Phenylobacterium montanum: one gene and its partner. The protein of the gene in region 1 binds, or shares a complex with, the protein of each later gene. Links are inferred from orthologs where the notes say so. Each region holds a gene or a part of one and is shown on either strand. Other genes may lie near its edges.

Region 1 (14,917 bases):
GCCCGCCCAGAAGCACGTCGACGATCGAATAGATCAGGTTGGAGTCGACCGTCAGCAGGCCGTAGTTGTCCAGCTCCTCGGCCCGGAACACCGACAGGATCGCCGGCAGCGGGATCGAGTTCAGATAGTCGCCGAAACGGATCGAGGAGATGTTGTCGAGGCTGACCTCGACATTGTCCGAGGTGAAGTTGCGCAAGCTGGTGGTCATCAACCGCACCAGGCGGTCGAAGACGATCTCCAGCATCGGCAGGCGCTCGTAGGAGACCAGGGCCGAGTTGATGATCGCCCGGATGCCGGTGCGGTCGTTGGTCTCGTCGTCGGCCAGGTCGAAGCCCAGCAGGCTGTCGATCTCGTCCTGGTTGAGGATGCGTTCGGCCGCGCCCATGCCCATGCCGCTCTCCCATTCGGAGGCGGGCGTGGTGTTGGGTTCGAACTCTTCGTTGTCGGAATCGGCCATGGCGTCGGATGCAAAAAGGCTGAGGGCCTAGTTGATCAGCATCTCCTCGATCAGCACCGTGTTGACCTGAGCGGGCGCGACCACTAGCCGCACGCGGCGCAGAAGCTCCATGCGCAGCTGGAAGGTGCCTTGCGAACCGTTCAGGTCCTCAGGGCGCAGTTCTCGCAGGAAAGTCTGAAACATGTCCTGCAGCCGGGGCATGTTCTCGTCGAGCACGTCGGCGGTGGCCTTGTCCGGCAGCTCCATGGTCAGCTTGAGCTTGAGGAAGGTCGGCTTGCCGTCGGCCGTCTGCATGTTCACGACGATGTCGGGCGGGGTGTAGAAGACGACGCCATCGGGACCGTCGGCGATCTGGGCGCCGTTCTTGTCGTCCTTCTTCTTGTCGTCCTTCTTCTTGTCTTCCTTCTTGGGCGCCTTGTCCTGGTGCGCCCCGGCCGGCTTGTGGCCCAGGAGCAGAAACGCGGTCGTGCCGCCGCCCAGCAGGATGACAGCCGCAGCGGCGCCGCCGATGATGAACATCAGCGGGATCTTCTTCTTCGGCGCGCCTTCCGCGCCATCGAGGTCTTCGTCCTCGTCGGGATCGGGCTTGTTAGCCGTGTCCTTGGCCATCGGGTCCACGCCGGATGCGAGCCCGCGCGGGCCCGGGGGAATCTGTTCTTCCCGACCATGCCCGTGAGTTGGTTAAGGATTGCTTTTTAACCTTCTTGCAAGGCGGCAAGTTTTGCCGGGCCAAGATCGGCGCCCGGCGCCGAATTAACCATTCGGTTTGTTGATTTTGTTCAACTTTCAGACTGGCCCGCGCCTTGCAGCAGGCCCTGGGCAATCGTTAAGGCTCGCCCCGGGGGTCCCCATGGACAACACGATGTATGTCAGCTTGTCGCGGCAGATGGTGCTGCAGCGCGAGCTCGACATCGTGGCCAACAATGTCGCCAACGCCGACACCAACGGCTTCAAGGTCGAATCGCTCACCAGCGAAGATGACCCGGTGACCCCGCCCAAGGCGATCGGTCAGCAGGCGACCATCCAATACACCCTGGACGGCGCGGTGGCGCGGGACTTCACGCAAGGCTCGCTGACCCAGACCGGCGGATCGCTGGACGTGGCCATCACCGGCAAGGGCTTCTTCCAGGTGCAGACCGCCAGCGGGGTGGAGTACACCCGCGACGGCCGCTTCACCCTGGACGCCCAGGGCCAGCTGACCACCCAGTCCGGCAACCCGGTGCTGGACCCCAACGGCGCGCCGATCAGCATCAACAGCGCCAACGGGCCCGTGACCATCGGTCGCGACGGCACCATCACCCAAAAGGCCCCCGGTCAGGCCCAGAGCCAGGTCACGGGCAAGATCGGCGTCGTAAACTTCGACAGCCTGTCCCAGCTCTCCAAGGCCGGCGACGGGCTCTACGCCAACACCACCAACCAGACCCCGCAGCCGGCGACCAGCGCGACGGTGCAGCAGGGCATGCTGGAAGCCTCGAACGTGCAGCCGATCGTGCAGATCACCGACCTGATCCGCATCCAGCGCGCCTACGAGGCCGTCAGCCAGATGATCAGCAATACGTCCGACCTGTCCAAGTCCGCCATCCAGCGGCTTGGCGCGGTTCAATAGGAGATTAGGCCATGATGGCTTTGCGCACTGCGGCGACGGGCATGGCGGCCCAGCAGCTGAACGTGGAGGTGATCTCCAACAACATCGCCAACATGAACACCGTCGGCTACAAGAAGCAGCGGGCCGAGTTCGCCGACCTGTTGTATCTCGATGTCGAGCGGCCCGGCTCGCAGTCCTCGGACACCGGCACCATCGTGCCGACCGGCGTCCAGATCGGCGCCGGCGTCAAGGCCGGCTCGGTCTATCGCATCGACACCCAGGGCTCGCCGACCGCGACCGGCAACAACCTCGATGTGGCCATCGACGGCCAGGGCTATTTCCAGATCCTCTTGCCCTCGGGCGAAACCGCCTACAGCCGCGCCGGCAATTTCTCGATGAACGCCCAGGGCCAGCTGGTCACCCAGGACGGCTACCAGGTGATCCCGCAGATCGCCATCCCGCAGGGCTCGACCAACATCACCATCTCGCAGTCAGGCCAGGTGCAGGTGACGGCGGCGGGGGCCAAGGCCCCGACCGTGGTCGGCACCATCCAGCTGGCCACCTTCCTGAACCCGGCGGGCCTTGAGGCCAACGGCAACAACCTGTTCACCGAGACCAGCGCCTCGGGCGCGCCGACCGTGGGCGTGCCCGGCGTCCAGGGGGTCGGCACCCTGATGCAGGGCTACACCGAAAGCTCCAACGTCGACCCGGTGACCGAGATCAGCGCCCTGATCGTGGCCCAGCGCGCCTACGAGATGAACTCCAAGGTCATCACCAGCGCCGACCAGATGCTGTCGACCACCTCGCAAATGAAGACCTGACCTAGATGAGCCAGCGCATCCTCTCCTTCCTGGCCGGCGCCGCCATCGCCCTTGCGGCGGCGAGCGCGGCCCTGGCCGGCGAGCCGGTCAGCCTGAGACCCGATGTGGCCAGCGGCCGCACGGTGACCCTGGGCGACCTGTTCGAGGGCGCCGGCGCGGCCGGCGAGGTTATGGTCGGCTATGGCGCCCCTGCCGGCCAGTCGGCGGTGCTCGACGCCGGCGAGGTGCAGGCCATCGCCCGCCAGCACGGGCTGGATTGGGCCAACCCGCAGGGCCTGCGCCGCATCGTGGTGCGCAGCGACATGGCCGGCGATCCGTCCCGCGGCGCGCCCGCCGGAAAGATGATCGACGCCCTGACCTGGGCCCGCAACATCGCCGCCGGCGAGATCATCCAGCCGACCGACCTGACCTACGCCAAGGTCCCGTCCTTCTCCGCCCCCGGCGACATGCCGCGCGACGCCGACGCCCTGATCGGCAAGGCCGCGCGGCGGCCCCTGCGCGCCGGCTCGGCCGCCGCCATGCACGACGCCGCCGCCGCCGAGGTGATCAAGCGCGACGATGTGGTGCAGGTGAGCTACCAGGCCGACGGCATCAGCCTGATCCTCACCGGCAAGGCCATGGCCGCCGCCCATGCGGGCGAGCCCGTGGCCGTGATGAACACCGTCTCCAAGAAGGTGCTGCAGGCCATCGCCATCGGCCCCGACCAGGCCGTGGTCGGCCCCGCCGCCGAGCAGTACCGCGCCGCCTTCCCCTCCTCCCAGCAATTCGCAGCCCGCTGAAAGGTCAGCCCGCCATGCGCCGCCTCGTGATCGTCGCCCTGCTCGCCGCCGTCGCCCCGCTGGGCGCCTGCACCTCGGTGAAGACCGCCCTGAACGGTCCCAAGATGTCGCCGATGAACTATCCCTCGGCCCTGGTCCCCGCCGACCAGCAGGTGCTGTCCCTGGCTTCGGCGCGCGATCCGGCGCCCCAGCCCGCCTCGGCCAACTCGCTGTGGCGCACCGGCGCGCGCCAGTTCTTCCATGACCAGCGCGCCGCCCGCGTCGGCGACATCATCACCGTGCTGGTGAACATCAACGACAGCGCCAACATCTCCAACGCCACCGCCGCGACCAAGACCAGCACCAACAAGGCCGGGATCACCAATTTCCTCGGCCTGGAATCCACCCTCGGCAAGGTGCTGCCCAAGGCCTTCGACCCGGGCAACGCCATCAACACCAACACCAGCCTGGCGGCCAACGGCACTGGCACGATCACGCGCCAGGACCAGATCACCCTGACCATCGCAGCGGTGGTGACCCAGGTGCTGCCCAACGGCAACATGATCATCCAGGGCCGCCAGCAGGTGAAGACCAACAACGACATGCGCGAGCTGACCGTGTCGGGGATCATGCGGCCGGAGGACATCTCCTCGTCCAACACCATCCTGCACACCCAGCTGGCCGAGGCGCGGATCAGCTACGGCGGCCAGGGCGACCTGGCGGCAGTGCAGAAGACCTCGGGCGGCACGGCCCTGCTGCAGAAGTTCTCGCCGTTCTAAACGAAAAGGCCCCTCCTCCAGCCTGGAGGAAGGGCCTCAATTCGACGATGCCCGCCGCCTGGGCAAATTCTGCCTGGGCGGCTCTCGGCAGTTAAGCCCTCAATCCGGCCTTGGCCGTATCGACGCCCAGGGCCCTCAGGGCCGCGCGGGCGATGCCGTCGGCGTCGAGGCCAGCCTGGATGTACATCAGGTCCGGCTTGTCCTGGTCCTGGAAGATGTCCGGCAGGGTCAGGGTGCGGATCTTCAGTCCGCTGTCCAGCGCGCCGCGATCGGCCAGCATGTGCAGCACGAAGGCGCCGAAGCCGCCCACCGAGCCTTCCTCGACCGTGATCAGCGCCTCGTGCTCGCGGGCCAGGCGCAGGATCAGGTCCTCGTCCAGCGGCTTGGCGAAGCGGGCGTCGGCCACCGTGGTCGAAATGCCGCGGGCGGCCAGCAGGTCTGCGGCGCGCAGGGATTCCTGCAGGCGGGTGCCGAAGGAGAGGATGGCGACCGTATTGCCTTCGCGGACCACGCGGCCCTTGCCGATCTGCAGGATCTCGGCCTTGTCGGGGATGCCGACGCCGGTGCCTTCGCCACGCGGATAGCGCACCGCGCTGGGGCGATCGTCGATATCGGCGGCGGTGGCCACCATGTGGGTCAGCTCGGCCTCGTCGGCCGCGCCCATGATCACGAAGCCCGGCAGGGCGCCCAGATAGCCGACGTCGAAGCTGCCGGCGTGGGTCGGACCGTCGGCGCCCACCAGGCCCGCGCGGTCGATGGCGAAGCGCACCGGCAGGTGCTGGATCGCCACGTCATGCACCACCTGGTCGTAGCCGCGCTGCAGGAAGGTGGAATAGATGGCCGCGAACGGCTTCATGCCGTCGGCCGCCAGGCCCGCGGCGAAGGTCACCGCGTGCTGCTCGGCGATGCCCACGTCGAAGGCGCGGTCGGGGAAGCGGTCGGCGAACATGTCGACGCTGGTGCCGGAGGGCATGGCCGCGGTGATGGCGACGATGCGCTTGTCCTTCTCGCCCTGGCGGACCAGCTCGGCGCCGAACACCTTCTGGTAGCTGGGGGCGTTGGCAGGGACCTTCGACTGCTGGCCGGTGACCACGTCGAACTTGACCACGCCGTGGTACTTGTCGGCGGCGTTCTCGGCCGGGGCGTAGCCATGGCCCTTCTGGGTGACCACATGGACGAGGACCGGCTTGTCGGTCATCTCGTGCACGTTCTTCAGCACCGGAACCAGGTGCTCGAGATTGTGCCCGTCGATCGGGCCGACATAGTAGAAGCCCAGTTCCTCGAAGAAGGTGCCGCCGGTGACCATGCCGCGGCCGTACTCCTCGGCCTTGCGGGCGGCTTCCTTCAGCGGCTTGGGCAGGGCGCCGGCCACCTGGCGGCCGATCTTGCGCAGCGAGCGGTAGGCGCTGCCGGAAACCTGGCGGGCCAGATAGGCGCTCATGCCGCCGACCGGGGGCGCGATCGACATGTCGTTGTCGTTGAGGACCACGATCAGGTCCTTGGTCGCATGGGCGGCGTTGTTCATGGCCTCATAGGCCATGCCGGCGCTCATCGAGCCGTCGCCGATCACGGCGATGACCTTGTTCTTCTCCCCGCGCTGGTCGCGGGCGACAGCGAAGCCCAGAGCCGCCGAAATCGAGGTGGCCGCGTGGGCGGCGCCGAAGGGATCGTATTCGCTCTCGGCCCGCTTGGTGAAGCCCGACAGGCCCCCGCCCTGACGCAGGGTGCGGATGCGGTCGCGGCGGCCGGTGAGGATCTTGTGCGGATAGGCCTGGTGGCCGACGTCCCAGATCAGGATGTCCTTGGGCGTGTCGAACACGTGGTGCAGGGCCACGGTCAGTTCCACGACGCCCAGGCCGGCGCCCAGGTGGCCGCCCGTGACCGACACGGCCTGGATCGTCTCGGCCCGGACTTCATCAGCCAACTGACGCAGCTCGGTCAGGCCAAGCTTCTTCATGTCCGCAGGCGAATTGACGGTGTCGAGCAGGGGGGTCGTTGGAGCCATCGCGCTTCGGGCGCAACGGCCCGACCTTCCAAAAAAGTTAGTGGCGGCGATCTAGCACGAAATCGACGCTGTCCCGCAGGTATTTGGCGTCTGCGCCGAACATGTCCAGATGCGCCTTTGCCTGTGTCGCTAGCAAGTCCACCCGCTCGCGCGCTGCGTCAACCCCTAAGAGGGTGACGAAATTGACCTTTCCACGCCTTCCGTCCTTGCCCCCCGCCCGCTTTCCGAGCAGGTCCTCGTCGCCTTCCAGGTCCAGCGAATCATCGATGATCTGGTAGGCGAGGCCCAGATCCTGGGCGAACGCGGCCAGGGCCTGCCGGGCGTTTTCGCTCGCCCGCGCGAGAATCACCGGCACGTCGAAGGCGCAGGCGATCAGGGCGCCGGTCTTCATTCTCTGCATGCGGGCGATGGCGCCGAGGTCGCCGCCGACGCCGATTACGTCGATCATTTGTCCGCCCACCATGCCTTTGGCGCCACAGGCGAGTGCGAGCCTGCGCACAAGCTCCGCGCGTACAGCCCCATCCGGGTGGGTGTCGGGATGGGCCATGATCTCGAAACCCGCCGCCTGCAGGGCGTCGCCCGCCAGCACGGCGGTGGCCTCGTCATAGGCCCGGTGCACGGTCGGCCGGCCGCGGCGCAGGTCGTCGTCGTCCATGCAGGGCAGGTCGTCGTGCACCAGGCTGTAGGCGTGGATGCACTCGATGGCGCAGGCGGCGCGCAGCACCGGCCGCTCCTCGACCTGGAACATCCGCGCGGTCTCGATGGCGAAGAACGGGCGCATGCGCTTGCCGGGGCCGAGCGCCGCATAGCGCATGGCCTCGGTCAGGCGCTGCTCGGGGCCCTCCCCGCGCGGCAGGAGGGCGTCGAGGGCCACGGTGACCAGATCGGCGGCCTCGGCGATTCGCTGGGCGAGCGAGGCGTCCATGGCGGGCTTAGGTGAATTCGGCCGGCTCGGCGCCGGTGACGCCTTGCGGTCCGACGACGATCTTTTCGACCCGGAGACGAGCCGCCTCCAGCCGCTTTTCGCAGTGCGCCTTCAGCGCCGCGCCGCGCTCATACATCTCGATCGAGGCCTCCAGCGGGGCCTGGCCCGATTCGAGGGCGCCGACGATCTTCTCCAGTTCCGCCAGGGCCTGTTCGAAGCTCATGGCGGCGATGTCGGCGGTGTCGGGCATGTGTTCTTCAAAACCTGTGTGCTGGGTTAGCTTAGAGCCGGATCGGCGGTGGTGAAAACCCGGATTTCAGCGATTGGGAAGATGCGATGGAACGGTTTCGCCCGGCTTCGGAACAGGTTTCGGTCGAGCTCTGGCCGCACGATCCCGCCTGGGCGGTCCAGGCGGCAACCGAATCGGCCCGGCTGGCGGGCGTGTTGGGCGAGAACCTGATCACCGTCCACCACATCGGCTCGACCGCGATCCCCGGCATCAAGGCCAAGCCGATCGTCGATCTCTTGCCGATCGTGCGCGATCTCGCCGCCCTGGACGCCAAGGAGGCTGAGGTCGTCGCGCTCGGCTATGTCTGGCGCGGCGAATTCGGCCTGCCCGGCCGGCGCTTCTGCGTGCTCAGCGATGCGGAAACCGGGCGCCGGCTGTTCCATGTGCATTGCTGGCAGGCGGGCTCAGGCGAGATCGCCCGCCACCTCGCCTTCCGCGACTATCTGCGCGCCCACCCGGGCCAGGCCCTGGCCTACGAGGCGGAGAAGGAAAAGGCCGCCCGGATCGCCGCCCACGACATGCTGGCCTACAACGACGCCAAGTCCGACTGGATCCTGGCCTGCCAGAAGCGGGCGGAGGCGTGGTGGCCGGGCTTAGGATAGCGCGAGGTTCCCGGAACCGGACGTTCCGGAGGGTTGAGGAGGGTGGGGAGCCGCCGCGCCGATCGGCTATGGTCAAGCATGGAAGGTCTGCATCTCGCCGCATACAACGCTGACTTGCCAGCGATCCGCTCCCTCGCAGGGAGTGGCGCCAACCTGCGCGATGGGAGCGGATTTACGCCTCTCATGTGGTCATGCCTGCGCGGAGCGGTGGGCGATCAAGCCGTCGTAATAAGCGCGTTGATATCTGTCGGCGCGGACCCGAATGCGATCACGTTGAGCGGAGATTCCTCCTGTCTCATGCTTGCGGTTCAGAGCGGGTCTCTAGATGCGGTCAGGGCGATCGTGGATGGCGGAGCCCTGTTGGACCTGCCTGCAGATGGGGTCACGCCGCTCATGGTGGCCGCGAGGGCCGGTGATGAGGAGATCGCCACCTTTCTCTTGGAGCGTGGAGCCGACCCCGACTTGAGGTGCGGTCGGTTTACTGCTGCCGACTACGCTTCATATGGTGGGTTCGACCGATTGGCAGGGCGGCTTTCGCCCCTGTCTAAGGGCCGCTGAGGGTGGAAAGGAGACCCAACGTCGTCGGGCATTGACGGGTACCATGTTCACTGAAATGACAAGTCGAAACGAAGGCTGATCTCGAATGCGCAGTCGCCGGCGGGCATGAAAAAAATAGGCTCCCTATCGCTCACCGCTGTCATTTTGCTTGCAGCGGTTACGGCATGCCACGACTCGCCAACAATTACGTGGTCATCCAATCAGCCTTCGCCAGACGGTCGCTGGATAGCCACGGCGCGCAGTCAAATCATCGGAAACGTTGGCGGTGATTGGGACGAGACCCTGGTCGACCTCAAACAAAAAGGGCGGCCAGGACCATCGACAAACATTCTCACACTGTCCCACGAATACAGTACGATCTTACTCAGTATGACGTGGGAGACGCCAACTCGCTTGGTCATTAGCTTTCAGAAGAGCTCCAGACCTGGAGACCATGTGAGCGTCGATTTTCAAGCCGTGAGATGCGGGGACGTTGAGATTGTCTCCCGAAACTTATGACTGACCAATGGCCAAGCAGGTGGTGCCTGCGGGCTGGCTGCGTCGGCGACCACTTTGGGTCGGGTGCCGTCACCAGCATCCAGCCCGGAACTCACCGTTCGCTAGGCCGCCTTTCGCCAAACAGGAAAGACTGCGTTCCCTGTCGATGTCATGGCCTTGATCATTTCGCTGTGGTCGAAGGACGGGAGCGAAGTCAGGAAATCGACGACTGCCCCTTCGCCCGTCGCTCCCTGTGGAAAGGTGCAGGCCAACTGATCTTCATCGCCGAAAATCAGCCACCAGACATCCGCGCCCCATGGTCCGCTATCATTTGTCTCGATAGCGAGGCCGGATAGGTCAGCTTTGTTGATGCGTTTGATCTGGCCTTCGCCATCCGTGACGCTGATGCAGTCCCCATCTACCAGGGTCACCCATCTACTCTCGGGTTGCAGCCGGGCCGGCTTATTCTTGGACCATCCGAACATTCGCCACCCCCGCGCCTCACGCTGAAGCTACGCTTCGCGGCGGCGCTTCCGCAACGGGTCGCTCTCAACCGCCAGCTTCTGCGCCGAAACTCACCTTTAGCCTGCCTCGTCAGAGCCATACGATCTGGGTCCCAGCGTTCGCCGGGATCAGCGGAATTTGTTGTACGAATTCAAACAGAACCCTCACCGCACCAGGCGGCGGCGGCACCAGTAGCTGAGGCCGCCTTCGCTCTCGACGATCGTCCAGCCGATGCGCCGGAGGTAGCGGCGGATCATGGTGTTGAAGAAACCGTGGGCGACGATGACCACGTCGCCTTGGCGCGCCAGTTCGGTCATGCGCGCCGCCACGGCCTGGGCGCGGGCTTCGGCCTGCTTGCGGCTCTCCTGGCCCTCGTGGTGGTTCAGGAACCACCACCAGAAGCGGGCGATCACCCCCCAGACGGTGGGCGGCAGCCTCAGCCAGGATGGCCAGCGCGGCGGCGGCAGCGGGGCCTCGATCAGCGAGTCGTCGATTTCGAAGCCGCGGCCCTCGGTCAGGGCCTCCGCCGTTTCGACGGCGCGGATGCGGCTGGAGGAGAGCACCACCGCGGCCTTGCGCACTATGTCCATAAGGCTCGGTGGCGGAACCTGGCCTGGCTTCAGCCCCGTCTCCTCGTAGCGGCCCCACCAGGCGGCGTATTCCGCCGCGTTGAGCATGACCTTGCGCGAGACGTTCGGCCGGCCGTGACGCACGGTGATGATGGCGCCGGGCGCAGACTTGGCCTGGGCCACGTCCGGCGGAGCCAGATCCGGCTGAAAGGGGGCGGGCTGGGATGGGCCGTTCGGGTCCGTCGACATGTTCTGGGACTGGAGCGCAGCCGAGGCGAGCCGCTCCATGTCCTACCCCTCCCCAAGCGCGCGCACATGCGCCAGGGCGGACTGGCCCAGCGCCTCGAGGTCGTAGCCGCCTTCGAGCGAGGAGACAACCCGCCCGCCGCACCGTGCCCGGGCCACCTCGAGGATCGCGCGGGTGGCCCAGGCATAGTCCTCGGCCTCCAGCGCCTGCTCGGCCAGGGGATCGCGGGCGTGGGCGTCGAAGCCGGCCGAGATCATGACCAGGTCGGGGTCGAAGGCGTCGAGCGCCGGCATCAGCCCCTCGAAGGCCCGCCGCCAGACCGCCCGGTCGGACATGGGCGCGACGGTGGTGTTGAAAACATTGCCGACCCCGGTCTCGGACGGGGCTCCCGTGCCGGGATAGAGCGGCCACTGGTGGATCGAGGCGAAGAACAGGCTGGGATCGGCCTCGAAGGCCGCCTGGGTGCCGTTGCCGTGGTGCACGTCGAAATCCACCACCGCGACCTTAGCGTAGCCCAGGCCTTGCGCCACCCGCGCCGCCACGGCGACGTTGGAGAACAGGCAAAAGCCCATGGAGCGCTCGGGTTCGGCGTGGTGTCCGGGCGGGCGCACGGCGCAGAAGGCCCTGGTCCCCTCCCCCGCCGCCACGGCGCGCACGGCGGCGGCCACCCCGCCCGCGGCCCGGCGCGCGGCCAGCAGCGATCCCGGCGACATGCCGGTGTCGGGGTCCAGCTTGACGAAGCCGGTGGCGGGCGCGGCGGCGATGATCTCGTCGACATAGGCCTTGGGATGGACCAGCAGCAGGTCGGCCGCATCGACCTCGGGCGCCTCGCGCCGGTCGAGATCGAGGCCCGTGGCGTCGTCCAGGGCTCCCATCACCGACCGCAGCCGATCCGGCCGCTCGACGTGATTGCGGCCCGGCTCGTGGCCCAGCATGTCGGGGTGGGTGAACAGGATCAGGCTCATATTTCCAGTCTGCCTCAATTCGGCCGATTCCAAGAAGCCCCCGGCTGTGCGAAAGAGCCCGGATGAGCCAAGCCGCATCTATGACGCCCATCACCATCCGCAAGGCGACGCCGGAAGACGCTGAAACACTGACCGCGCTCGGCCGGGAAACCTTCGCCGACACCTTTGCCCACCTCTATCCGCCCGAGGACCTGGCCGCCTTCCAGGCCGAGGCGCACACGCCCGAGCGCTACGCCGCCTGGGCCGTCGACCCGGCCTTCGGCCTCTGGATCGCCGAGGCGGGCGGGCGGGCGATCGGCTACGCCCTGGCCGGGCCCTGCCATCTGCCGCACCCCGAGGTGACGGAGAGCTGCGGCGAACTCTGGCGCATCTATGTGCGCAAGCAGACGCAAGGGACCGGCCTCGGCAAGCGGCTGATGGAGACCGTGCTGGATTGGCTGGCCAAGCCCGGCCGCGACCTCTGGATCGGCGTCTGGTCGCAGAACCACAAGGCCCAGCAGCTCTACTACCGCTACGGCTTCGAGAAGGTCGGCGAATACGAGTTCCCGGTCGGCAAGACCCGGGACCACGAGTTCATCCTGCGCCGTCGGGGGTAGCGCGAGCGAACATCCTCCGCGCCGCACCCTATCGGCTTGATCCGCGCTGGACTTCGGAGCCGGCCGCGTTCAATCTTGTTCCAAACGAGCGTTCGAACGACCGGGACAGTCCCATGTTCATGAACTTCTTCACCGAGCTGCGCCAGGCCAAGGTGCCGGTGACGCTGCGGGAATATCTGATGCTGATGGAGGCGCTCGATCGCGACGTGATCGACCGCTCGGTGGACGATTTCTACTACCTCTCGCGCGCCGCCCTGGTGAAGGACGAGCGCAACCTGGACAAGTTCGACCGCGTCTTCGCCCACGTCTTCAAGGGCTTGGAGAAGATGAGCGACGGCGTCCTCTCCGACATCCCGGCCGAGTGGCTGAAGGCCCTGTCCGACAAGTTCCTCACCCCTGAGGAGCGCGAGCAGATCGAGGCCATGGGCGGCTTCGACAAGCTGATGGAGATGATCGCCGAGCAGATGCGCCGCCAGAAGGAAGAGGGCGACGACGGCGACGGCGATGAAGAGGGCAAGAAGGGCGGCGGCCGAGGCAAGGGCGGCCAGTCGCCCATCGGCGCCAATGGCTTCCATCCGGAAGGCATCCGCATCGGCCAGGACAAGGGCCGCCACGGCAAGGCGATCAAGGTCTGGGACAAGCGCGAGTACAAGAACCTCGACGACAGCGTCGAGCTGGGCACCCGCAACATCAAGGTCGCCCTGCGCCGCCTGCGGAAATTCGCCCGCCAGGGCCAGCCGGACGAGCTGGACATGGACGGCTCGATCAAGGAGACGGCCAACAAGGGCTATCTGGACGTGGTCATGCGGCCGGAGCGCCGCAACACCATCAAGGTCTTGCTGTTCTTCGACATCGGCGGCTCGATGGACAGCCACATCAAGCTCTGCGAGGAGCTGTTCTCGGCGGCCAGGACCGAGTTCAAGACCATGGAGTTCTATTACTTCCACAACTGCCTCTATGAGAGCGTGTGGAAGGACAATCGCCGGCGCAACGTCGAGAAGATGGACACCTGGGATGTGCTCCACAAGTACGGCCGCGACTACAAGATCATCTTCGTCGGCGACGCGACCATGAGCCCCTACGAGATCACCTATCCGGGCGGCTCGGTGGAGCATTGGAACGAGGAGGCCGGCGCGATCTGGCTGGACCGAGTCACGCAAATCTACGATAGCGTGGTCTGGCTCAACCCTACGGGCGAGCGCCATTGGGACTATACCCCCTCCATCGGTGTCATCCGCCAGATCATGAACGACCGCATGTACCCGCTGACCCTGGAAGGCCTGGACAAGGCCATGCGCGAGCTCGTGCGTTGAGCGACCCGCATCCGGCCGACCTGGACCACGAAGAGACCGATCAGGAGAGCCAGGCGGCGACCAAGAACCTGGTGTTCGCCGCCGCCGAGCGGCTGTTCGCCGTGCACGGCTTCCAGAAGGTCTCGGTGCGCGACATCACCGCCGAGGCCGGGGTCAACCTCGCCTCTGTGAACTACCACTTCCGCTCCAAGGACGCGCTGCTGCTGGACATCTTCCTGCGCCGCACCGCCGAGCTGAACCGGGCCCGTGCGCGGATGCTGCACGAGGCGGCCGACGCGCATCAGGGCAAGCCGCCGGTGCGCGCGATCCTGGAGGCGCTGATCGCCCCGCCGGTGCGCTGGCTGGATCCCAAGGGCGAGCGGCTGATCTCGCTGCAGTTCCTGATCCGGGCCAGGAGCGAAGGCACCGAGGAGATGCGCCAGGTGCTGCGCAACGACGTCTCGCACCTGAGGCGCTTTTCCGACGCGCTCTTGGCCGCCCGGCCGGACCTGCCCGCAGAAGAGGTCTATTGGCGGCTGCACTTCGTGCTCGGCATGATCCACAACAACCGCTTCGCCGAGTTCGACCGCCTCAACACCCTGTCGGATGGCCTGACCCGCGAGGACGACACCGAGGCCCTGATCCGGCGCATGCTGGACTTCGCCGAGGCCGGCTTCTCGCGCTGAATTTGCCGAAAAATTGATCTGGGTTCGCACAACCCATGGGCGTTCGCGCGCCTTATAGTCGGAGCCAGTCCGCGCGGAGGCTCCGCCATGAATAGCCGCTTCGAACAGCAACAGCCGCTCAGCAATTCCGGCTTCGTCCATTCGGACGCCCTGGAGCAGCACGTGGGGAAGCGGGTGACCGGGGCGCCTTCCCGGGCGACGCCCAGAGAAGGCGAGCAGAAGAAAGGACTTACCCGAACCGCTCCGCCATCCAGTCGGGAACCCTAGCGGGCCGCCGGCTTTCGGCGTCGATCAGGCACCAGTCCGAACTGGCTTGCGCACAGACCTCGCCGTCGGGGCCGTCGATGCGGACGTAGCGGATGAAGCGCGGGCCGCGGCGCGGGCCCACCCAGGTGCGCAGCTGCGCCGTCTCGCCCGGCAGCAGCGGGCGGCGATAGTCGATCTCGTGGCGCAGCACAACCCAGGCCCAGGCCGCCTGCTCGGCCTCGTTCATGCGCGACGACCAATGGCTGGTCGCCGCCTCCTGCACCCAGCGCAGATAGACGACATTGTTCACGTGGCCGTTGACGTCGAAGTCCTCGGCCGCGGGCTCGATGGAATAGGCGAAGACCTGCTGTCCTGCAGGCGGCTCGAGCGGCTTCACGCCGCGCTCTATGCGGCCAGCAGGCCCTTCTCGACCATGAAGGTCTTCAGCTCGCCCGACTGGAACATCTCGCGCACGATGTCCGAGCCGCCGACGAATTCGCCGGCGACATAGAGCTGGGGAATGGTCGGCCAGTCGCTGAAGGCCTTGATGCCCTGG
Region 2 (14,947 bases), 720 kb from region 1 along the record:
ACGCCCAAGTGGAAGCTGGAGAACGAGCACGGCCGGCGCCTGTTCAATACCTGGGGCGACCCGCGCAAAACCGATCCCCTGGCCATGGGCCAGGACGGCGGGGTCGCCAACACCAACATCCTCTGGCACGGCGGCAAGCTGTTGGCCCTGGAGGAGGCGCATCCGGCCACGGCCATGGACCCGATCACCCTGGAGACCACCGGCTATGTCGACCTGGGCGGTAAGGTCACCGCCCACCCCAAGATCGACCCCGACACCGGCGAGATGGTGTTCTTCGCCTATATGGACGAAGCCATGCCGTTCTCGAACAAGGTCAGCTACGGCGTGGCCGACGCGGCGGGGCGGCTTGTGCGGCGCGAGACCTTCGAGGCGCCCTATTGCAGCATGATCCACGACTTCCTGGTCACCGAGCACTATGTGCTGTTCCCGGTGCTGCCCCTGACCGGCGACTTCGCCCGGGCCATGGCCGGCGGGCCGGCCTTCGCCTGGGAGCCGGACAAGGGCGCCTATGTGGGGGTGATGCGGCGCGACGCCAGCGTGGACACCATCCGCTGGTTCCATACCGAGGCCAACTACGTCTTCCACCCGATGAACGCGTGGGAAGAGGACGGCCGCATCGTCGCCGACGTCATGCAGTACGAGCGTGCGCCGCTGTTCCCGGACGTGAATGGCGAGCGGGGCGACAACGCCGCAGCCCGCATGGCCCGATGGACCTTCGACCTGTCGGGCGCCAGCGACCACATCAAGCGCGACTATATCGACGACCTGCCGGGCGAGTTCCCCCGCTTCGACGAACGCCGAGCCGGGCTCTCCTATCGTCATGGCTGGTGGGCGGGCCAGACCGCGCGCAATGGCGAAATCCGTCCCGACGCCATCGCCCACCTGGACCTTGCGACCGGCAAGCGCAGCGTGTTCGAACTGCCGTTCGGCGATGCGACGTCCGAGCCGGTGTTCGTGCCGCGCTCAGCCTCGGCTGAGGAGGGCGATGGCTGGCTGCTGGCCGTGGCCTATCGCGCGCCAGTGGACCGCAGCGAGCTTCTGGTGTTCGAGGCCCAGGACGTAGCGGCGGGGCCGATCGCGACGGCCCAGGTTCCCCGCCGCGTGCCCTTCGGCTTCCACGGGAATTGGCGGTCGGCCCAGGGCTAGAACAGATCGCCCTGCTGCGTGGCGGCCGCCGGCTTCTTCGCTGGCGGCTTGCGCGCGGGCGGGGCCGCTCCGCCTTCGCCGTCGATCACCGCCTCGCGGGTCCCATCGGCGAAGGTCAGGCGGACCTGTTCGCCGGACTGGAGCACGGCTGCCGAGCGCGCGAGGGCGCCATCCGCCCGGTTGACCCGGGCGAAGCCGCGCGCCAGGGGGCCGTCGGGATTGAATGAGACGCGCAGCTTGTCGAGCGCCGTCAGTTGCTCGGCGGCGCGTTCGAGGCGGCGGATGACGGCGGGCGGCATGCGGCCCGAGAACTCGGCCAAGCGCTCAGCCTTCTGCGCCTGGGGTCTCAGCAGCAGCCCGGGCGAGAGCCGGCCAGCCACCCGGACCAGGTCCCGCTCGTGCGCGGCCGCGTTTCGCTCCAGCCCCGCGCCCAGTCGCCCGGCGGCGAGGTCGAAGCGCTGCTGCGCCAGGGCCAGGATGTCGGCGGGCCTGGGCAGGCCGCGCGCAGCGGCGGCCAGGCGGTTGCGCAAGGTCTCCCTCAGCCGCTCCATCGAGCGGGTCAGGCGGCTGTCGCGGTCGGCGACGGCGGCGCGCAGCTCGGCCAGCACCGGGGTCGCCATCTCGGCTGCGGCGGTGGGGGTGGGGGCCCTGCGGTCGGAGACGAAGTCGATCAGGGTGGTGTCGGTCTCGTGCCCCACGGCCGAGATCAACGGGATCTCGCTTGCGGCCGCCGCCCGGGCCAGGGCCTCGTCATTGAAGGCCCAGAGGTCTTCCACCGAGCCGCCGCCGCGCGCCACGATCAACACGTCCGGCCGCGGGACCGGCCCATCCGAGCCCATGGCGTTGAAGCCGGCTATGGCCGCGGCCACCTGCCGCGCCGCCTGGTCGCCCTGCACCACCACCGGCCAGACCAGCACATGGCAGGGCCAGCGGTCGCGGATGCGGTGCAGGATGTCGCGGATCACCGCGCCCGTAGGGCTGGTGATCACGCCCACAACCGCCGGGCTGGCCGGCAGGGGCCGCTTGCGCTCGGGTGCGAACAGGCCCTCGGCGGCCAGCCTGGCCTTCAGCTTTTCCAGCTGAGCCAGGAGCGCGCCGATGCCCGCCGGCTCCATGGTCTCGATGACGATCTGGTACTTGGACGAGGCCGGGTATGTGGTGATCTTGCCGGTGACGATCACCTCCAGACCCTGCTGCGGCTGGACCGCCAGGCCGCGCACCTGGCCCTTCCAAACCACCCCGTCGATCGAGGCGCGCTCGTCCTTGATCGTCAGGTAGCAATGGCCGGAGGCGTGGCGCGTGACCTTGGACAGTTCGCCCCTCAGGCGGACAAAGCCGTAGGTCTCCTCCAGGGTGCGCTTGAGCGCGAAGGCCAGCTCCGAGACGGAATAGGCCTTGGCGTTGCCGTCGCTCTCGGCGGCTGGGGCGGGATGGGGATCGTCGGTCAGGCTCACCGGGCCAAGATAGGGTATTCGACCGAGTCTGAAAGCCCGCCGTCGCTCTGCTCGGTCTCGCTGATTTTACTTGGAATTCACTCGGCGCGGTTAACCCTTGCGGACATGCGCGCCCTTTTCGCCCTTGCCGCGTGGCTGCTGGCCGCCGGCGCCGCCTCCGCCGCCGACCTGACGGTCCAGGTCAAGACGACCGCCGGCGCGCCGGTGGCCGACGCCGTGGTGACGGTCTATCCGCAGGCGGGCGCGGCCCCCTTAAGCGCCAACCACTTCGACTGGCCCATGCGGGTCAGCCAGCAGAACATCCAGTTCCATCCCTTCGTGCTGATCGCGCCTGTGGGGGCCACAGTGGCCTTTCCCAACCTCGATAAGGTGCGCCACCACGTCTATTCCTTCTCGGCGACCCATCCGTTCGAGCTGAAGCTCTACGGCTCGGACCAGGAGCGCAGCGTGCGCTTCGACAAGGCCGGGGTGATCGCGCTGGGCTGCAATATCCACGATCAGATGGTCGCCTTCGTCAAGGTGGTCGACACCCCCTATGCGGCCAAGACCGACGCCAGCGGCATGGTGACCTTGCACGATCTGCCGGCCGGGGCGGCGACATTGAAGCTCTGGAGGCCCTATCTGCACGCGCCGGGCAACGAGGTCAGCCGCACCGTAAGCGTGGGCCATGGGACCGAGGCCTTCGCCATCGACGTGCGCCAGCCCCCGGCCATGCACAACATGTACTGACATGCTGGCCTTCCGTCGCCTGCGCACCAAGCTGACGGTGCTTTATGCCGGCCTGTTCGCCCTGGGGCTCCTGCTCGCCTCGGCCGAGGTCTATTCGGCGATTTCCGACAACGCCCAGCGCGTCGTGCGCGGCGAACTGGCGGCCAGCGGCACCGTGTTCGACCGCATCTGGGCCCTGCGCACGGCCCAGCTCGAGAACGGCGCAGGACTGTTGTCCCGCGACTTCGGCTTCCGCTCGGCCATCGCCACCCACGATGCGGCGACGATCAGCTCGGCGCTGGAAAATCTGCGCGTGCGCCTCGGCGCCGACACCGCCTTCGTCATCGGCGCGGATGGCGGCAGCCTCGCCGGCGGGGACGGCGGAGCCTTTTCCAGCCTGACCCCGGCGACCCTGGCCGGGATCGAGGGCGATGATGCGGTGGCCGGCGTGTTCGTCATGCACGGCGAACCCTACCAGGCGATTTCCGCTCCGGTCCTTGCGCCCCTGCCCATGGGCTGGGTCGTGTTCGCCCAACGGCTCGATCGAGACCAGATGAACGCCCTGGAAAAGCTCTCGGCCATCCCGCTCGACGCCTCGGTCCTGGCTCGCGCGCCCGGCGGCGCCTGGGGCGAAGCAGGTCATCCGCGAGACGCCAAGGCGCAGGCGACGGTGGGCCGTTTCATCGAGGCGACCCTCAAGGCGAGCCACGCCAGCCCAGGCAAGCTGGACACGGCGGCCGGCGACAGCATGGCCCTGGTCAAGCCGCTGCACAGCTTCGACCCCGGCGCGCCGATCGTCCTGATGCTGCGCTATCCCATGGCCCGGGCCATGGCCCCCTATCACCCATTGCTGGGCGCGCTCGGCCTGATCGGCCTGGCCGGCTTGGCGCTCCTGATCGCCGGCAGCTGGGCCTTGGCGCGCGGCGTGACGCGGCCTCTTTCCGATCTGGAGCAGGCCGCTCATCGCCTGCAGCGCGGCGAGGCGGCGAGCGTCACCGTCACCGCCCGCGACGAGATCGGCCGCCTGGCCGAGGGCTTCAACAGCATGGCCGCCGAGATCGGCGAGCGCGAGCGGCGCATCACCCACATGGCGCTGCACGACGGCGATACCGACCTGCCCAATCGGGAGGCACTGGCGCGCGATATCGCAGCCCTGGCCGAGCGCGCGCGCGCCGAGCGGATCTATGTCGCGGCCCTCGGCGTCGATCGCCTGACCCATGTGCGCGGCGCCATCGGCCATGCCCTGTTCGGCGAGATGATGCGTGAGCTGGGCGCGCGCCTGGCCAGGCTGGCGCCCGAGACCCGGCCCGCCCGCCTGACCACCGCCATTCTCGGCGTGGCTTTCGAGGCTGAGAGCCGCGAGGCCGCCATGGCCCGGGCCGAAGCGCTGCGCGAGGCGCTGGAAGAGCCCCTGCGCCTGGCCGAGAACGTGGTCGACGTCAGCCTGACCCTGGGCCTCGCACCCTATGCAGAGGACGCCGACCGGGTCGCTTCGCCGATCGACCGGGCCAATATCGCCGTCGACCAGGCCCGCTCAGCCAAACGGGCGGCCATGGCCTTCGACGCCAAGGCCTATGGCGACCCCGCCGCCAACCTGTCGCTGATGAGCGAGATGCGCGCCTCGATCGAGGCCGGCCACATGGCGCTCTACCATCAGCCCAAGTTCGACCTGCGCCGCCGCGGGGTGACGGGAACCGAGGCCCTGGTGCGCTGGATCCACCCGACCCGCGGCTTTCTGCCGCCCGACCGCTTCATCGGCATGGCCGAGGAGACCGGCCACATCCGCGCCCTGACCGAATGGGTTCTGGCCCAGGCGGTGCGTGATCAGAAGGCCATGGCCGCCGCCGGCCACGAGCTTGCGGTCTCAGTCAACGTCTCCGGCCGCCTGCTGGGCGACCTCGCCTTCGCCGAGGCGGCGCTCGAACTGGTGGCTGGCGCCTGCGGCGACATTTGCTTCGAGATCACCGAGACGGCGGTGGTGGAGAACCCGGAGCTGGCCCTGGCGGTGATCGACCGTTTCACCGCCGCGGGCGTCGCCGTCTCCATCGACGACTACGGCACCGGCCTCTCGTCCCTGGCCTATCTGAAGCAGATCCGCGCGGGCGAACTGAAGATCGACAAGTCGTTCGTCTTCGCCATGGGCGAAAGCCAGCGCGACGCGCTGCTGGTCCGCTCGACCATCGACCTGGCCCACGGCCTCGGCATGAAGGTCACCGCCGAAGGCATCGAGACCGAGGCGGCCCTGGCTCTGCTCACCGGCATGGGCTGCGACCTGGCCCAGGGCTACCTGATCGCAAAACCGATGCCGCTCAATGGCTTGTTGAACTTTCTCAGCGAGGATGCCGAGGTCTTGAAATCCCGCGCCTAGAAAGGGAGCGGCCTTGTCCATTCGCTTGCTCGCCGTCCTCGTACTGGCGTCGGCCCCGACCGCGGCGTTGGCGCAGTCGCAAGCCGGCCTGGCGCAGCTGATCGCGCCCCAGACCTTTTCCGCCTACCTCGACCTGCGCGCCACCGCCAGTGACGGGGAGAAGTCCTGGCTGGACGGCGGCTTCGGCAAGACCCGCTATGGCGGCGAGGGCGCCCGGCTCAGTGTCGGGGAGGCGGCCATAGCCTGGAACCCCTATTTGACCAGCAACCTGGATGCGGTGGTCGAGGGCGAGATCCAGCCTGACCACGACCACGGCGCGCGTATCGGCGAGGCCTTCGTGCGCTATCGCCCCTTGCCGATCGACGGCGTCCACATCGCCGTCCGCGCCGGCCTGTTCTATCCGCCGATCTCGCAGGAGCACGAGGGCCTGTTCTGGACCCCGGCCGAAACCATCACCCCCTCGGCGATCAACAGCTGGGTGGGCGAGGAGGTCAAGGTGGTCGGCTTCGAGGTCTCGGCCAGGAAGGCGTTCGGCGAGCGCGAGATCGGCGCCACTGCGGCGGTGTTCGGCTTCAACGACACCTCGGGCACGCTCCTGGCCACCCGCGGCTGGGCTCTGGACGACGTCAAGACCAACGCCAGCGGGCGCTATCGCCTGCCCCCGTTGGCCGACTTCATGGAATACGTCCAGGCGGAAGTGACCAATCCGGTGCGCAGCCTCGATGGCCGCGCGGGCGCCTATGGCCGGCTGGATTTCAAGCCGACGGCGCGTCTCAGCCTGGACGCGGTGTTCTACGACAACCTCGGCGACCTGAGATCGTTTCGAAAGCTGCAATGGGCCTGGGACACTCGCTTCCTGGGCCTCGGCGCCACCTTCGCCATCGACGACAACACGCGCCTGATGGGCCAGGCCATGATCGGCGATACCCGCATGGGCTATGGCGATCCCTGGGTGAACACCGGCTTTTCGTCGGCCTATCTGATGGCGACCCGATGGTTTGGCGAGGACTCGGTCAGCGGGCGGATCGATGTCTTCAGCACCAAGAACCGCACCGATCCCGAATACGGCCTGACCCAGGAGCACGGCTGGGCGATCACCGCCGACTACAAAAGAAAGCTCGGCCGCCATCTGACCGGCCTGGTCGAAATGCTGCACGTGGAATCCGATCGCCCGGCCCGCACCGACATCCTCAGCGAGCCGGCGCAGCAGACCCAGACCGTGGTCCAGGCGGCGCTGAGGCTCGCCTACTAGGCGGTCCCGGCCCGGTGTCTGTCACGTATCGAAATACGATGTGACCGGATCAACGCCCCACGGCCGAGCTCGGGTCTTGATTCCAGAGCGCTATGATCTGATATGGGCCGCAATGAGAAATTGGCTGAAATCCCTGGCGGTCGTCGCCGCCGTCGTCGCCATTCCGGGCCTGGTGTCCGCGGACGTGGACACGGTGACCGGCGCGTGGGCGGTCAAGGGCAAGGTCGAAGGCTATCCGGTCCAGGTGCGCTGCGAGTTCGAGCGCCAGGGCGAGGGCCTGGCCGGCCTGTGCCGCGACGGCGACGCCAGCGGCGAGGCCCATGTGCTGACCGAGAGCGGGGTAAAGGGTGATCACGTCTCGTGGACCTATCACCGCCGTTTCCTGTTCAAGACCTACCGCGCTCAATATGATGGCGTGGTCAATGGCGCCTCCATGACCGGCACGATTTCGGTCGCCGGCTACACCGGCCCCTTCACCGCCACCCGGCAATAGCCCCACCCTTCAGCCCAGCCTCTTGACGTTGCGCCCGTCCGGCGCGACAGGGCGGCCCCATGAACATTCTCCTCGTCGGTTCGGGCGGCCGCGAGCACGCCCTGGCCTGGAAGATCCAGCAGTCCCCGCTTCTGAAGCGGCTGGTCTGCGCCCCCGGCAACCCTGGCATGGCCGCCCTGGCCGAGACCCGGAACCTCAAGGCGACAGACGTGCCGGGGCTTATGGCCCTGGCCCAGGAGATCGCCGCCGACCTGGTGGTGATCGGCCCCGAGGTCTCGGTGGAGGCTGGCCTAGCCGACGCCCTGGAGGCCGCCGGCATTCCCTGCTTCGGCCCGACCAAGGCCGCCGGCCAGCTTGAATCCTCCAAGGCCTTCACCAAGGCCTTTTGCGACCGTCACAAGCTGCCGACCGCCACCTATGGCGTGTTCGACAAGGCCGCCCCGGCCAAGGCCTTCCTCGACCGCTTCGAGGCGCCCTATGTGATCAAAGCCGACGGCCTGGCCGCCGGCAAGGGCGTCGTGATCGCCGAGAGCCGCGAGGCCGCCGAGGCCGCGATCGACGACATGCTGGGCGGCGGCTTCGGCGCGGCCGGGGCCCGGGTGGTGATCGAGGAGTTTCTCGAGGGCGAGATCGCCTCGCTGTTCGCCCTGTCGGACGGCAAGACTTGCATCCTGTTCGGCGGCGCCCAGGACCACAAGCGCGCCTATGACGGCGACGAGGGCCCCAACACCGGCGGCATGGGAACCTATGCCCCGACCCCGGTGCTGTCCGATGCGGTGGTCGAGGCCGCCCGCACGCGCCTGATCGAACCGGCCCTGGCTGGTATCGCGGCCGAGGGCGCGCCCTATCGCGGCGTGATCTTCTGCGAGATGATGATCACCAGGGACGGCCCCAAGCTGGTGGAGTTCAACGTCCGCTTCGGTGATCCGGAGTGCCAGGTCCTGATGCTGCGCCTGGAGAGCGACCTCGTCCCCTATCTCGTCGCCTGCGCCAAGGGCGCCCTGGGCGGGATGCCGAAGCCGGTCTGGCGTGACGAGGCCGCCATGTGCGTGGTGCTGGCGGCCAAGGGCTATCCCGCTGCGCCGGAGACCGGGACGGTGATCGGCGGCGCCGAGTCCTATCTGGGCGAGGGCGTGGTGGTGTTCCACGCCGGCACCGCCCGCAACGGCCATGGCGAGCTGGTCGCGGCCGGCGGGCGGGTGCTGAACGTCTGCGCCCACGCCAAGACCCTGGCCGAGGCCAGGGCCCGCGCCTATTCGGCGATCGAGCACCGCATCGACTGGCCCGGCGGCTTCCACCGCACCGACATCGGCTGGCGGGCCCTGGGGCGGTAGCCCTCCCGCTGCGTCCGGCGCTTTGCAGCCCGCCTCGCCCTCGCTAAAGTCGAAATTCAAACGAGCGTAAGAGGGATGGACGCGATGGCCGACGACACCGCCGAACAGCAGCGCGAGCAGCTGAACACGGGCACCAAGCCGGTCGCCGAAAGCCACCGCTTCGACGAGGCCCGGCTGCTGGCCTGGATGCAGGCCAATGTCGAGGGCTTCGAAGGCCCGCTGGAGGTGCGCCAGTTCAAGGGCGGCCAGTCCAATCCCACCTACCAGCTGGTCACGCCGGGCAAGAAGTACGTCATGCGACGCAAGCCGCCGGGCAAGCTCTTGCCCTCGGCCCACGCGGTCGATCGCGAATTCCGGGTGATCTCGGCCCTCTATCCCACCGGCTTCCCGGTGGCGCGGCCCTACGGCCTGTGCGTCGACGACGAGGTCATCGGCACCATGTTCTACGTCATGGACATGGTCGAGGGGCGGATCCTCTGGGATCAGACCCTGCCGAGCTATCAGCCGGCCGAGCGCCACGCCCTGTTCATGGCCAAGATCAGGACCCTGGCCGACCTGCACAACACCGACTACCAGGCCGTGGGCCTGGAGGGTTTCGGCAAGCCCGGCAACTATTTCGCCCGCCAGATCGACCGCTGGTCCAAGCAGTACAAGGCCTCCGAAACGGTCCATCTGGAGTCGATCGAGCGATTGATCGAGTGGCTGCCCAAGACCACACCCGCCGACGACCAGACCACCATCGTCCACGGCGACTATCGCCTGGACAACATGGTCATGCACCCGACCGAGCCGCGGGTGATCGCAGTCTTGGACTGGGAGCTCTCGACCCTGGGCAATCCGCTGGCCGACTTCACCTATCTGCTGATGAACTGGGTCAACGGGGCGATATCGACCCTGCCGGACCTGAAGGGCCACGGCATCCCAACCATGGACGAGGCGGTCGCCGAATACTGCCGCCTGACCGGCCGAGACGGCCTGCCGGACCTGAACTGGTACATGGCCTACAACATGTTCCGGCTGGCCGGCATCTGCCAGGGCATCGTCGGCCGGGTGCGCGACGGCACCGCCAACAGTCCCCAGGCCGCGGCCATGGCCGAGCGCGTGCCGCTGCTAGGCGAGGCCGCCTGGGAATACGCCAAGAAGGCTGGGGCGTAGCAGGGCCTTTAGCGCCGCCTCGTCCTCGAACCGCGCCCGGACCGGCCAAGCGACCGCCTTGGCGCGCCAGTCCGGCGGCAGGCGCGCCCAGTCCTTTTCCGTGGTGACCAGGCCGGCGCCCAGCTCGGTGGCGCGACGCTCCAAAAAGCGCAGGGTGTCGGCGCCATAGGCGGCATGGTCGGGCAGGGGAACGAAGTCGGCCAGGTCGCAGCCGGCGGCGAGCAGGGCGCGCTCGACCTTCCAGGGTTTGCCCACGCCGGCGAAGCCGAGCTGGCGGCCCCTAGGCGGCGGCGCGGCAGGCTCCAGCCGTGCGGTCAGCACCGGCTTTCCCTGGAACAGCGCCAAAAGCTCAGGGTCGGGCGCATCGAGGCTGGCGGGCAGCAGCACGATAACAGCGTCCGCCCGCGCCAGGCCCGGGGCCAGTGGCTCGCGCATCGGCCCGGCGGGGAACACGGCCCCGTCGCCGAACGGCCATTCCCCGTCGCGGGTCTCGCCATCGACCACCACCAGCGACAGAGCCTTCTTCAGGCTGGGGTTCTGGTGGCCGTCGTCCATCACGATCGCCTGGGCGCCAGCCGCCTTGGCCGCCACCGCGCCGGCGACGCGGTCGCGGGCGATCCAGAACGGCCCGTCGCCGGCCAGCATCAGGGGCTCGTCGCCGACCGCGGCGGCGTCGTGCCGGGCGGGATCGACCTCGATAGGCCCGGCGAGGCTGCCGCCATGGCCGCGCGACAGGCCGGCGGCCTCCACGCCGTCCGCCCGCAGCAGGCGCAGAATCTCGCGCACCACCGGCGTCTTGCCGGTTCCGCCGACGGTCAGGTTGCCGACGCAGATCACCGGCAGGCCCGCATCGACCGGCTGGGCTCGGCGGATGCGCCGCGCCGTCGCCCAGGCCCAGATCCAGGATGCTGGCTTGAGCAGGGCGCGCAGCACCGGGGCGGAGTTGTCACGCGCATACCACCAGCGCGGCGTGGCGAGCCTCATGGCAGCAACTCCACCACCCGCCCCAGCGCCGCCCGCGCCTCGACGTCCCGCGCCTGGGCATAGGCCCAAGCCCGCCCGGCTCGCGCGGCCAGGGCCGGGTCGCCGGGCAGGGCCGCGCTCATGACGGCGCCGAGTTCGCTGGCTTCGATCAGGGCGCAGCCGTCGACGGCGATCAGTTCGGCATAGGCGGTGGCCCAGTTCTCGACCTGGCCACCGGAGACAAACGGGCAGTCCAGCCTGGCCGGCTCCAGCGGATTGTGCCCGCCGACGCCGCTTACAAAGCCGCCGCCGATCACCGCCAGCCGCGCCAGGCGGAACCACAGGCCGAGTTCGCCCAGGGTGTCGGCGACGTGGACGCTGACCGCGTTGAGGCCCTGGCCTGCACTGCGAAGGGAGACGGCGCCCAGGCGCGCCTCAGCCAAGGCCGCGATCTGGGGACCGCGCTCGGGATGGCGGGGAACGATCACCAGCAAGGCTTCGGGCGCTGCGATCTCGGCGAAGGCCCCCAGCACCAGCTCATCCTCGCCGGGGTGCGTGCTGGCGGCGAGGATCAACGGCCTGCCGCCAATCTCAGTGCGCAGGGCGTCCAGCGCCGCGGGGTCGACCGGCAACGCCTCAGCGCCGAATTTGAGATCGGCCAGGCCCGCAACCTTGGCGCCCAGGCGCTCCAGCCGCGCCGCCGCCGTCGCGTCCTGGGCCAGGACGAGGTCGAAGGCGCCGAACAATGCTCGGGCGGAGCGCGGCAGGCGCGACCAGCTGCGGGCGCTGTCTTCCGACAGCTTCGCCGACAGCAGGGCCATGCGCGCGCCCCGCCGCTTCGTCTCCAGCAACAGGTTCGGCCACAGCTCGCTCTCGACCCGCACCGCCAGGTCGGGCCGCCAGTGATCCAGGAAGCGCGCAACCGCCGCCGGCCCATCGATCGGCGCATAGTGATGGATCGCGCCCGCCGGCAATCGCCGCGCGAGCAACTCGGCCGAGGTGCGGGTGCCCGAGGTGACCAGCACAGTCGCGTCGGGTCGGCGCGTGCGGAAGGCTTCGACCAGGGGCAGAAGGGACAGGCTCTCGCCGACGCTGGCGCCGTGCAGCCAGGCGAGCGGCCCTGGCGGACGGGCGACCGAGGCGCGGCCCAGCCGCTCGCCCAGGCGCGCCGGATCCTCCTTGCCGCGCCGTGCGCGTCCTTGCAGCAGGCGCGGGGCCAGGGGTTCGATCAGGCCCGTCAGGCCGGCATAGAGGGCCAGCGGCAGGGGCCCGCCCTGGCTCAAACCTGGCTCCCGGCCAGGATCGCCTCGGCCTTGTTCTGCGCCGCGATCAGACGCGCCTGCCAGTCGGCGCGGGTGGCCTCGCGCGTGGCCTCGTCGGTGGCTGCCGGAGCATAGAGCGGCCCGTCGAACACCACGCAACCGCGGCCGAAGGGCACGGGGACGCGCGCCTTGTCCCAGCTCTTGAACTGTATGGCGGGTGTGGCGGCGAGGCCGAACAGCACCACCGGGACCTTGGCCGCCTGGGCCATGATCACCGTGCCCTCGGGCATCACCTGGTTGGGGCCGCGCGGGCCGTCGGGGGTGATGGCGATCAGGCCGCCGTCGCGCATGAAGCGCAGGGCCTGGCGGAAAGCGGCCGCACCGCCCTTGTCGGCGTCCTTGCCCTTCTTGGCCGCCGAGCCGCGGATCGAGGGAAAGCCCAGGCGTTCGACCGTGCGCGCGGTCAGCTCCCCGTCGCGAGAGGCCGAGATGATCACCCGCCGCGGTTTGTGCTTCAGCACCCGCCGGCAGACCACCGCCATGGTGATGCGCCCGTGCCAGAAGGCGCCGATAGCGCCCTGGTCCGAGGCGACCATGGAATCCACCCCTGCCCGGTCCTCGAACCGCCAGCGGGTGGTCTCGAGCGCGAAGTTCACATAGCCGGTCAGGATCCAGGAGATGGCGCTCTGCACCAGCGGATGGCGGACGAAGGAGCTCACTCGGCCGCCTCCGGCGTGGATTCCAGGTCCTGGGCCTTGGCCAGGCGCGCATAGAGGCCGCCGGCGCGCACCAGTTCGTTGTGCGTGCCGGTCTCCACCACCCTGCCGCGGTCGATGACATAGATGCGGTCGGCGTTCTTCACCGTCGATAGGCGGTGGGCGATCAGAAGCGTGGTGCGGCCGGCCATCAGCCGCTCCAGGGCCGCCTGCACCTGGGCCTCGCTCTCGGTATCGAGGGCGCTGGTGGCCTCATCGAGCAGCAGGATCGGGGCGTTCTTCAGGAAGGCGCGGGCGATCGCGATACGCTGGCGCTGGCCGCCGGAGAGGCGCGCCCCGGCCTCGCCCACCGGGGTGTCGTAGCCCTTGGGCAGGGACAGGATGAAGTCGTGCGCCGCGGCCTGCTGGGCGGCGGATTCGATCTCGGCCTGGCTGGCCTCGGGATTGGGATAGGCGATGTTGGCGCGGATCGTGTCGTCGAACAGGAACGGCTCCTGGGTGACCAGGGCGATGTGATGGCGCAGGCTCGCCAGGGTCAGGCTGCGCACGTCGCGCCCGTCCAGGGTGACCGCGCCGGCGGTCACGTCATAGAAGCGCGGGATCAGGTTCAGGATGGTGCTCTTGCCGCCGCCCGACGGGCCGACCAGGGCCACGGTCTCGCCGCGGCGGGCTTCGAGGGAAACTCCATGAAGAGCCTGCTCATCCGCGCCATAGCTGAAATCGACGGTTTCGAACCGGAGATGAAATTCGCCCCCCTGCAGCGGCGCAGCGCTCGGCGCATCCCTAATCTCTGGCTCCACGTCGAGCGCGGCGAACAGCCTGGCCGCCGCCGTAAGCCCCTCGCTGAACACGGTCTGCAGGTTCGCTAGCTGTCGCAGGGACTGGGAGGCCATGCTGAGCGCGCCCAGGAAGGCGACCAGGGCGCCGACGCTGATATGGCCGCCCAACGCGCGCCAACCGGCATAGGCCAAAACTCCCGCCGTAATCAGCGTCATCAACGCTTCGGTGGCCGGCGCCGCCGTGGCGCGGGCGTTGGCGCCCTTGATCAGATGTTCCTGACGGCGGTCGATCACTGCCGAGACGCGGTTTTCCTCAAAGGCCTCGCGGTTCTCGATCTTGACGATCTTGATTCCGTCCAGGCTCTCCATCAGCACGGTCGCCAGGGCCGAGGTCTCGGTCATGGCCCCCGTGGCGGCCTTCTTGGTTTTTCGCGCATAGCGCCGCATGATCAGCAGTGCGATCGGCGCGGCCGCGAGCAGGCCGACCGAAAGCAGCGGGTCGTTGATCACCATGACTGCGCCCGCGCCGATCACGGTCAGGAAGTGTTGGGTGTAGTTCACGACGCCGTTGGTGGCCGCCTCACGGATTAGGCCGGCGTCATAGAGCACGGATGCGACGTGCGATCCGGAATGGGTGGTCCGCAGGCGGGCGAGGTCGGCTCGGACCATGCGCCCGAACAGTTGCAGCTGTATGTCCCCCACGATCCGGTTGCCGATGCCGTTGACCAGCATGGCCTGACCCACCTGGGCGGCGGCGCGACCCAGCGCTAAGGTCGCGACCAGCACCGGGATACGCAGCAGGGCGCCGGGCTTCGGATGGGCGATCAGGTCGTCGATCGCGGGCTGAAGCAGGCGGATCAGTTCGGCGCTCAGCCCGGCCACGGCGATCGCGCAGACGATCGACAGGGCGAAACCCGTCCAGCGCGGTGCGAGATAGTCGCGGGCCACGCGACCGATGAGGCCGAAACGAGGTTGGTTCGGCGTGGAAACATTGCCCGTCATTCTTGGGGCGGCCTCATCCGCCTTTGATCCGCCGTCAGGCGACAGCTAAGAGGGGCTGGCTATTACGAATCCAACGCCCGCGCAGCAAGTTTTGACCCAATTCGATCTGACGACATTCTTCGGGCGGCTGAAAGCCTATCTCGACTACCTGTGGACCGACCATGCCTGGCTGCGCCTGGGCTTCATGAACGACCACTGGGTCAGCGACGAGCTGGTGCGCGCCAACCAGCCCTGGCCGTTCCAGCTGAAGCTGTGGAAGAAGCGCGGGATCAAGACCGTGATCAACCTGCGCGGCGGGTTCGACACCTCGACCCA

What was found.
Region 2: the proteins of KCG34_RS22700 (region 1) and xseA are in contact, whole or in part, in a cryo-EM structure (PDB 8TXR), measured with the Escherichia coli proteins. The link is inferred for Phenylobacterium montanum from one-to-one orthologs.

Annotation. Positions count from the first base shown.
Region 1 is NZ_CP073078.1:4,949,410-4,964,326, reverse strand. Bases 5,960-8,778 are described here. They hold KCG34_RS22700 (exodeoxyribonuclease VII small subunit), read right to left. Parts: upstream 7,581-8,778; coding sequence 7,338-7,580; downstream 5,960-7,337. Other genes in these bases: KCG34_RS26200 (ankyrin repeat domain-containing protein), read left to right, coding at 8,300-8,778; KCG34_RS22695 (GrpB family protein), read left to right, coding at 7,667-8,221; KCG34_RS22705 (polyprenyl synthetase family protein), read right to left, coding at 6,443-7,330; dxs (1-deoxy-D-xylulose-5-phosphate synthase), read right to left, coding at 5,960-6,405. In the rest of the region: flagellar motor switch protein FliM, read right to left, coding at 1-457; KCG34_RS22735 (flagellar basal body-associated FliL family protein), read right to left, coding at 485-1,066; flagellar basal-body rod protein FlgF, read left to right, coding at 1,308-2,063; flagellar basal-body rod protein FlgG, read left to right, coding at 2,075-2,863; flagellar basal body P-ring formation chaperone FlgA, read left to right, coding at 2,869-3,642; flagellar basal body L-ring protein FlgH, read left to right, coding at 3,657-4,400; more of dxs, read right to left, coding at 4,492-5,959; more of KCG34_RS26200, read left to right, coding at 8,779-8,779; KCG34_RS22685 (hypothetical protein), read right to left, coding at 9,379-9,687; KCG34_RS22680 (histidine phosphatase family protein), read right to left, coding at 9,925-10,617; KCG34_RS22675 (histone deacetylase family protein), read right to left, coding at 10,621-11,541; KCG34_RS22670 (GNAT family N-acetyltransferase), read left to right, coding at 11,604-12,137; KCG34_RS22665 (vWA domain-containing protein), read left to right, coding at 12,251-13,450; KCG34_RS22660 (TetR/AcrR family transcriptional regulator), read left to right, coding at 13,447-14,115; KCG34_RS22655 (acyl-CoA thioesterase), read right to left, coding at 14,345-14,758; grxD (Grx4 family monothiol glutaredoxin), read right to left, coding at 14,767-14,917. UniProt on the Escherichia coli protein: Bidirectionally degrades single-stranded DNA into large acid-insoluble oligonucleotides, which are then degraded further into small acid-soluble oligonucleotides.
Region 2 is NZ_CP073078.1:4,232,825-4,247,771, forward strand. The notes cover bases 369-3,217. They hold xseA (exodeoxyribonuclease VII large subunit), read right to left. Parts: upstream 2,595-3,217; coding sequence 1,143-2,594; downstream 369-1,142. Other genes in these bases: KCG34_RS19330 (carotenoid oxygenase family protein), read left to right, coding at 369-1,146; KCG34_RS19340 (cupredoxin domain-containing protein), read left to right, coding at 2,706-3,217. Also shown: more of KCG34_RS19330, read left to right, coding at 1-368; more of KCG34_RS19340, read left to right, coding at 3,218-3,329; KCG34_RS19345 (putative bifunctional diguanylate cyclase/phosphodiesterase), read left to right, coding at 3,331-5,676; KCG34_RS19350 (hypothetical protein), read left to right, coding at 5,690-6,928; KCG34_RS19355 (hypothetical protein), read left to right, coding at 7,041-7,421; purD (phosphoribosylamine--glycine ligase), read left to right, coding at 7,481-8,755; KCG34_RS19365 (phosphotransferase), read left to right, coding at 8,840-9,910; lpxK (tetraacyldisaccharide 4'-kinase), read right to left, coding at 9,866-10,894; KCG34_RS19375 (3-deoxy-D-manno-octulosonic acid transferase), read right to left, coding at 10,891-12,156; KCG34_RS19380 (lysophospholipid acyltransferase family protein), read right to left, coding at 12,153-12,854; KCG34_RS19385 (ABC transporter ATP-binding protein), read right to left, coding at 12,851-14,632; KCG34_RS19390 (protein tyrosine phosphatase family protein), read left to right, coding at 14,724-14,947. UniProt on the Escherichia coli protein: Bidirectionally degrades single-stranded DNA into large acid-insoluble oligonucleotides, which are then degraded further into small acid-soluble oligonucleotides.